DNA from 2 places in the Bacillus sp. FJAT-45066 genome. Region 1 is predicted to be linked to the other one. Evidence: riboswitches for the same ligand, from Rfam matches in the RefSeq annotation. Region 1 holds a riboswitch; the other holds the start of a gene.
The links. A riboswitch is a leader RNA that binds a small molecule or an ion and turns the genes downstream of it on or off. The one in region 1 is predicted to bind cyclic di-GMP.
Positions count from the first base shown of each region.

Region 2: another riboswitch for cyclic di-GMP. It lies ahead of CDZ92_RS19730 (DUF5667 domain-containing protein); the one in region 1 lies ahead of CDZ92_RS19415 (ATP-binding protein).

Region 1 covers NZ_NISQ01000001.1:3,881,854-3,886,061, forward strand. Annotated here, with positions in the region: gene proC (pyrroline-5-carboxylate reductase) at 1-665, shown strand, start outside; gene CDZ92_RS19410 (M20 family metallopeptidase) at 895-2,028, shown strand; cyclic di-GMP riboswitch class I at 2,296-2,379, shown strand; gene CDZ92_RS19415 (ATP-binding protein) at 2,536-3,522, shown strand; gene CDZ92_RS19420 (hypothetical protein) at 3,519-4,208, shown strand, end outside.
Region 2 covers NZ_NISQ01000001.1:3,459,585-3,463,792, forward strand. Annotated here, with positions in the region: gene CDZ92_RS17440 (phospholipase D-like domain-containing protein) at 1-1,468, shown strand, start outside; cyclic di-GMP riboswitch class I at 1,874-1,962, shown strand; gene CDZ92_RS19730 (DUF5667 domain-containing protein) at 2,012-3,424, shown strand; gene sigI (RNA polymerase sigma-I factor) at 3,605-4,208, shown strand, end outside.

The sequences.
Region 1 (4,208 bases):
ACCTTTTAATAAGTGAGTTAGATATTATTGTTTTGGCGATGAAGCCGAAAGATATTGAAATAGCTTTGGAAGATTTAAAACCATTCGTAAAACCACATCAATTAATATTATCTGTCATTGCTGGAGTTTCAACAGCAATGTTGGAAGAGGGATTACCTAATGGACAAGCTATTATTCGAGTAATGCCTAACACGTCAAGTACAATTGGTGAATCTGCGACAGCTATATCGCTAGGAAAAAACGCTACAGCTCAACATAGAAATATGACTGAACTGTTATTGTCCTCCATAGGGAAAGTATATGTGATAAAAGAAGAACAGATGGATATTTTCACTGGTGTTGCTGGAAGTGGTCCAGCCTACTTTTATTACTTAATGGAGCATATGGAAAAAACAGCAAAAGACGCTGGATTAGATCCAACCGTTACAAGAGAAGTAGTGGCACAGACAATATTTGGCGCTGCGAAAATGATTATGGATGGAAATGAGACCCCTTCACAATTACGTAAAAACGTGACATCTCCAAATGGAACAACGGCAGCAGGTTTATCTGCCCTGCGCAAAAATGGTGGAGGCAGTGCCATTTCAGCTGCCATAAAAAGTGCGACCCATCGTTCAAAAGAGCTTTGTGAAGAAAAAAATTCAAAAGAACTAATTTATAATTGAGTTACGTTTGATGTAGTAGTCATATATTATAAAAGGCACTCAATTAGTAAGGTAATTTCATAAAAAAAGGCTAGCAATCGCTATTTGTGATTTGCTAGCCTTTTGTGTCGTTCATGAATACTTTCTAACACTTTAAACGTAAATAGTAATATTTGATATAATAGCAGTACTAGTACTTACGCATTATAAAAGTAAGAGTAACAAACTGAAGAAATTGGAGTTGTCTTTCGTGGAAAAGTATTTACGAGAAAAACAAGAAGAAATGCTACAACTAATAGAAAAGTTAGTGAATATAGATAGTGGCACACATTTCAAAACAGGTGTAGACAAAGTAGGTAGAATTTTAAAAAAGCAATACGAGCAACTTGGCTTTGTTGTTACTGTAAAAGAAGAAGAGAAGTTTGGAAACAACCTTATCATTAAACATAAAGACGCAGTAGATCCGAAAATTATATTAGTAGCACATATGGATACCGTTTTTCCAGAAGGGACAGTAGCAAAACGACCTTTTCGATTAGAAGGGGATATAGCATATGGTCCTGGTGTTGTTGACATGAAGTCTAGTCTTGTTGAAATGTTGTATGCTATTAGAGGCTTACAATATGAAAATCAAGACTGCTACAAAAACATTCAAATAATATTAAACAGTGATGAAGAAGTAGGATCGCCGAAATCTAAAAAGTTAATTGAAGAAGAAGCTGTTGGAAAAGAATATGCCCTTATTATGGAGCCCGCGAGGAAAGACGGTTCCCTTGTTTCGTCTAGACGAGGTGGTGGTAGGTACAAAATTATCGTGAAAGGGAAATCTGCTCACGCAGGAATCGAACCACAAAAAGGTCGCAGTGCAATTGAAGAACTAGCGTACAAAGTCATTCAACTAAATGGTTTAACAGATTATAAAAAAGGGATAAGTGTTAATGTTGGACTAATTGAAGGTGGTTCATCTGTAAATACGATACCACCCATGGCAGTTGCACATGTTGATATTCGTATTTCTGAGATAGAACAAGCGGAATACGTAGAACAAAAGATAAAAGAAATCTGTTCGATGAATGATGTGTCTGGTACCGAGATAACGTACAAAGGGGCAATTAATCGCCCGCCACTTGAAAAAAACGAACAAAATGAACAACTCTTTGATATTATTCAAGGTGTTGGAAAAGAGATAGGCCTCCAGTTTAAAGATACAGCAACAGGAGGAGGTTCAGATGCAGCATTTACCTCAGCAACTGGGGTCCCAACAATAGATGGATTAGGTCCTGTTGGAGGAAATGCACATAGTGAGAATGAATATGTAGAAATAAAAACACTTCCTGAACGTACTCTTTTATTAGCCAAAACAATAGAACGATTATCTGAGTGAGTTTCATATATGAAATTAATTCTATCTAACTAATTTTTTACCACTGCTTGTAACCGATGTCCCAACATGGAATAGGAGACAAGCTTTATTAAAATTTAGTTTTCAACATGAATAGTTCATTAAAGTAAAACGAAAAATGAGACATATCGTGTATAATTTAGGACATTTCGCTTTGATATTAGGACATATTAAGAACCGTTATAGAATATGCTTTTCACCTAGCGTATAGTTAAGTTAATAGGAAAATAGTTGCAGTGTGATCCTTACCTTGGATAATAGCAAACTTACTGAAAAGTAAGGACGCAAAGCTACGGATCTAAAGCTTTAAGCAAAGATGGCCGAGTTACCGAAAAGGTTGGAACTGAAATGAAAAGGTATTTTACCTTCATTATCAGCGCCTACCAATCTAGTGGTAGGCGTTTTTTACTAATCTATTAAATATAACCCTAAAAAGTATGCGACAAAAAGAACTTATAGGAGACTTTCTCTTATAAGGGAGGGAACATATTGAAACGGCTCATCGATAAAGTTATAAATAGAAATCGAACCATTGAACTTACAAAAGCCCCAAATAATCCATTCTCACAAAAAGAGCTAACATATAATGAATATTCTTTTATTACTAAAAGAGGCTTTATTGTACGGAAAATAGCCCAATATTTAGATTTTAATGGAGAAGTTAGCAATTACCTATACAATCTTTCCTTAAACAAGCCGATGTTACAAATTAATGAATCTAGTGATGGATTAGAGCAAATTATTCATTTAAGCGAGCAACTTCTAACTTGGAACGAATCAAGAGAAGATATTCCTGCTGAAATAAAAGAATTAAACGTAAATAATGATATGAAAAACGCTCTTTTAAAAGTATATCATGTTCATAAAGATGATTTATTCTTACATTCTGAAAACGAATTCAAGAGTCCGACAAGTGATGCTCAAGCTAGTGAGTGGCAAATCTATCGAGAAGTAATTTACGCTGCAACACAAGGTAAGTTTTTATTAATTGATAAAGAAGAAATATCCAATTATAAAACAGACGATATCCTTTGTACGAAAGTAATAAAGGAACGTGCAGACATTCCTGCTAGTAGAGCGATTACGAAAGAAGCTCTAGATATGCGCGGGTATACTGGTCCGAAAACTATGGGGTTATTGTTAGTTCTTTCTGAAGCAATTACAAACGTCATTAAACATGCTGAGCATGGAAAGATGACGTTAATGGAATGTATGAATAGCAATGAACTAAGAATAATGGTAGAAGACATAGGTCCCGGTTTTCCGTTAAAAGAGCTACCGAAAAACACATTGTTAGCAGGTTATTCTACAAAAAAATCTCTAGGTCAAGGATTTACACTAATGATGAAAATGGCTAAAAGTGTAGCTTTATATACTTCCCCAACTGGTTCAACTCTTATCATTATTTTTGATAACTGTAATGTGAAAGCAGGGGATGAACCTAAAGCTTACTCGGAAGGAGTGAGCATGAAATGAATAGAAAATCATTACAAAAACGTATATGTAAACAGCTTAAAATTGTAATGTTTTTTCTTATTGTAATTTCAATTACTATCCATTTTTATTTTCCTAAGTTTTTAATTATATTTTCTATTATCTCTATCGTAATCATATTTTACATTACTAATTTTATTAATAAACAACTGTATGAAAATATAAATGTAATAAAAGAACAAGTTATTGAGTTAGATGGTGGAGAATTAATTCCTAGTAACATATATGACGGTGAAACAGAACTGAAAGAGATTTCAGAAGGAATTGGTAGAATTACTAAAAAAAGTGAGGAATTTATAGCTGTTACACAAAAACAAGCAATAAAAACTCAATGGTTATCTTTATCTCTAGAAGCAGATTCTTCTCACTCTGTTGAGAAAATGTATGAACTATCTACCGTTGATACAATGAAAAATCGCGAACAACTTCTTGAGCTTTCTGAGCTACTTGATGAAATAACTACTTATTTTTATGACAGTGATAATGAACTAAATAGTAACGCTATTATCGATAAGATAGAAAAAATTAGAGAAATTACTCAAAATCGTGCTTCTGCAACAACAGAAATAACGATTACGCTTTCTGATTTATTAAAGTCACTTCAACAACAATCGAGTGAATTATCTGATATTTCAATAAATCTCTTTAAACAAATAGAACAATTTAAA
Region 2 (4,208 bases), 420 kb from region 1:
TTATTTACTTGATAGAGTAATAGCTGCAATAGAGCGTGGAGTTCAAGTACGTGCTTTTTTTGAAGGTTCACCAGTAGGGGGACTTCAGGATGGATCTAAATATGTTTCCCAACAAATTGTACAAGCTGGTGGAGAAGTTCGGTATATTATTTTAGACCGAGATGACCAACGTTATAAGCGTTATCGTTGGAACCATGCAAAATACGCAGTAGTGGATCATAAAAAAATATTCGTCCAAAGTGAGAACTGGAAGAAGACAGGAGTCCCTGTAAATAACTCATTTGGAAACCGTGGATGGGGTATCATTATTGAAAACCCTGATGTTACGGCACATTTCTTAACGGCATTTAACACAGATTGGAATTATCTGTATCGTGATAGCTTCCCATATACTCCAGGCCATGAGCGATATGGAGAACCTTCACCAGGATTTGAACCAGATCTGGAAATCCCAACAGGTAATTATCCAGCATTGTTCCCAAGGAAAGAAATTACAGGTTCTTTTAAAGTTACACCAATATTAGCACCTGACTCCACTTTCTTAATGGAAACTTCTATTATTGGGATGATTCGTTCAGCAAAAGATGTTGTATATGTAGACCAAATGTACTCACACAAGTATTGGGGAGATATGTATGGTTCGCCTGAAACTGATCCTAATGTGTATTTAGAGGAAGTAATTGATGCAGCTAGAAGAGGAGTTACTGTTAGAGTGTCGTTAGGTTCTTCTTGGTTAGATCCTTCTAATCCACGTGATAACATTCATACAGTGGAGTATATTAACACTATTGCAGCTTCTGAAGGGTTAGATATGGAGGCGAAATTATTAGATACTACAAGAACTGGCCTTGATAAAACACATAACAAAGGTGTTATTGCTGATAACAAAGTATTAATCTCAAGTATTAACTGGTCAGCAAACAGCCCTATTAATAATCGAGAAGCTGGTATTATTATAGAAAATGTAGAGGTTGCGCAATTCTATAAAGATGTCTTCCTATGGGACTATGAAGGTTCACTTTCTGGCAATGAAGAAATTATGAAAGAAGATTTCGAGACAGGTAGTAAAACAGCTTATGCAAAGGGAAATGTTCAACTTGGAAGTGGTGTTTGGGAGTTTGACAATGCAATCTTAGGTTCATTAGCTAGTGATAAAAAAGAAGGTAATCGTGCAGCACGTATTCGTTCCGTAGGCTCTATTTCCATGCTATACGATATTATCGGCGCTAAGTCTGTTTCATTTTCACACGCAAACTTTGGAACTGACACTGGAGCAATATGGCAATTACAGAAATCTACAGATGTCGGTGTTACATGGGTAAATGTAGGCGAACAAATGGAAAGTACAGCTACACTAGAATCTTACTCTGTCATAGTTGACGAAAATAAACCTGTTCGCTTCCGCATTATCGCGAATGGAAAAACTGGCTCTCGAATCAATATTGATAGTTTTAAAGTAAACTATTAAGTTTTTATCCATACATTAACAATCTAAAACCCCACTACTATTTGCAATGGTAGTTTCTGGCGCCAGACCCCCGTTGCGGTAAGTTTTATCGGAGTGTGGGACAGGTCAACCAGTGGGAATATGGGGACGGGGTTACATTTCTCTTTTTTGGATGAGAAATGTAACCCCGTCCCTGTTTTTGCCTAAGTCATTAAAAAAAGTTGTCTCATCATCTTTTCCATCAACTCCTGATTTGTCCTTTATAGCAACCCATTATCTACTGAATCGGGAATATCTAAACGTAGGAAAGGGACAAGGAGTCAGGTTTGACCCGTTAAATGGTCCAAAGTCCTTGTTCTTTAAAAATTTTTTATTTTCCCTCTCAAATTCCGACACGATACCGTATAGATAATATAAGTTACATAAACAAGATAAAGGCAAAACTATTGAAAGATGGTGACGCAAAGCTATAGGGACTAATGGGCAGGAGTGCCCTATGTCAGCCAGCTACCGTACATATATTACAGGTAGCCGTAAAATAGGAAAAAAGGGAGAGTGGAAAGGATGAAGAAGATTTTTTCTTCTATTGTATTAGCAGGTGCGATGATTTTTGGGTCTACTGCTGTATTTGCGGAGGGGCAAGAAAGTAAGGCAGAGGCTGGGATAACACCAGATTCTATTTATTACATTTTTGATAGATTCGCAGAAGAATTAAAACTACGATTTACATGGGATAGCCAGATTAAATCAGATCTATTATTAATGATTGCAAAAGAGAGATTAGCAGAAACAGAGAAAATGATAGAAGAAGGACATGAAAAGTATTTAAATGAACTAATCGATGCCTATATTCAAAAATTAGGAGATGCACAAGAGCTTATCTCTGAAATTATTGTTGCACAAGATGTTGAAGAAAATGATAAAGAAGCTCTTGTTAAAAAATTAGAGTCCGTTATATCGACAAGTACTTCAGTGGAGAAAGATTTAGCGGAAGAAGTTAAAGAGAAAGTAAAGTCAGCTAATCAAGAAGCTTATTTAGTAGCCAATGTGGTAAAAGATTTAGATGCAGATAAGGTTGAACTTTTAAGAAAAGCAGATTTGGGATTTGGTCAAATTGCAAAAGTAATTTCGCTTGCAGAAGCTTCTGGTAAATCAGTGGAAGAAATCTTAGCGTTAGTTTTAGAGTCAGATAAAGGCTTTGGCGAGATAGCTAAAGACTTAGATCTGAATCTATCTGACATCGTTAAAAACGTGATAGAGCGAAAGCAAGATTCTTTGAAGGAAGCACTTGAAGAAGCAGAAAAGTCTGGGAATGTGGAAGCACTTGATAAGCTAACAAAAGCAATGGAAAATATTAAAGTGAAGAAAATAGAGTTTGAAATAATTGAAGAATATGTTGAATTAGATGAAGAGCTAAGAAAAGAACTATTAGAGCTTGAGAAAGAACTACAAAATGGTGAAATAACTCAAATAGAATTTGAAAAAGAATTAGCAGAGCTTTTAGAAGAAGCAGACGAAGACTTGGAAAAATTAAAAGAAGATTTTAAGAAAGAGAAACAAGAATTAAAAGAAGAATTAGCCGATAAGGAACGTGAAACAGAAGAAAAAGCGTCAAAGAAAGAGCGTGAAAGAAAAGAAGAATTAACAAAGAAAGAACGTGAAAGAAAAGAAGAAGTAGAAAAGAAAGAGCGTGAAAGAAAAGAAGAAGCAGAAAAGAAAGAGCGTGAAAGAAAAGAAGAAGCAGAAAAGAAAGAGCGTGAAAGAGAAGAAAAAGCGGCAAAGGAGGAACGTGAAAGAAAAGAAGAATTAGCAAAGAAAGAACGTGAAAGAAAAGAAGAATTAGCAAAGAAAGAACGTGAAATAAAAGAAGAAGCAGAAAAGAAAGAGAGTGAAAGAAAAGAAAAAGAGCTTAAAGATAGAGACCGTGATGACGAAGATGAAGACGAAGACGAAGATGAAGACGAAGGTGACGATTGATTTCTCCATTATTTGAAGGGTTGATATAATTGGATATAAATAGGGCCTAACTCTTTTTGGGGTTAGGCCCTAGTCTAGTATCTAGTATTAGAGATAGAAGTCTAATTTTTACCTATAGATTATTTTTCTCCTATCAATCAAAATCAAACTAGAAGAAACGGGATTAGGGGTGAAGAAGTTATGAACGGTACCAAGATTCCTAAACATCTAAAAGAAGCTTCTAACGGAGATGAACTTTCTAGAGAAAAGCTAATTCGCCATTATAAACCATACATACTTAGTACAGTTGGTAACCTTTGTAGACGTTATATTTCTTGGAATGATGAAGAATCAAGCATTGGGTTACTTGCTTTTAATCGTGCAATTGATACGTTTGATGAAAATGGTGGTCGGACGTTTCTTAATTTTGCTTATTTACTGATGAAGAGAGACTTAATTGATTTTTATCGTAAGGAGAAAAAAGAAACACATATAAGGTTAGAAACGAATAACGAGGAAGAAGTAATGGCTAATACGTTAGATTTTAAAAAATCTTTGGATAATTATCAGCATTCTTTACAAAGAACCGAACTTGTAGAAGAGATACTAGAATTAAGTGAAAAATTACAAGAGTTTCAAATAAACTTTGAAGAGCTTGAACAGTTTTCTCCTCGTCATAAACGTACAAAAAAAACAATATTTGAGATGGCAAATCATTTTTTCCAGTATCCTGATTTAGTAGAAATATTTAAGAGAAAGAAAAGGTTTCCTTCATCTGAATTTATTTCTAGAACTAATTATCATA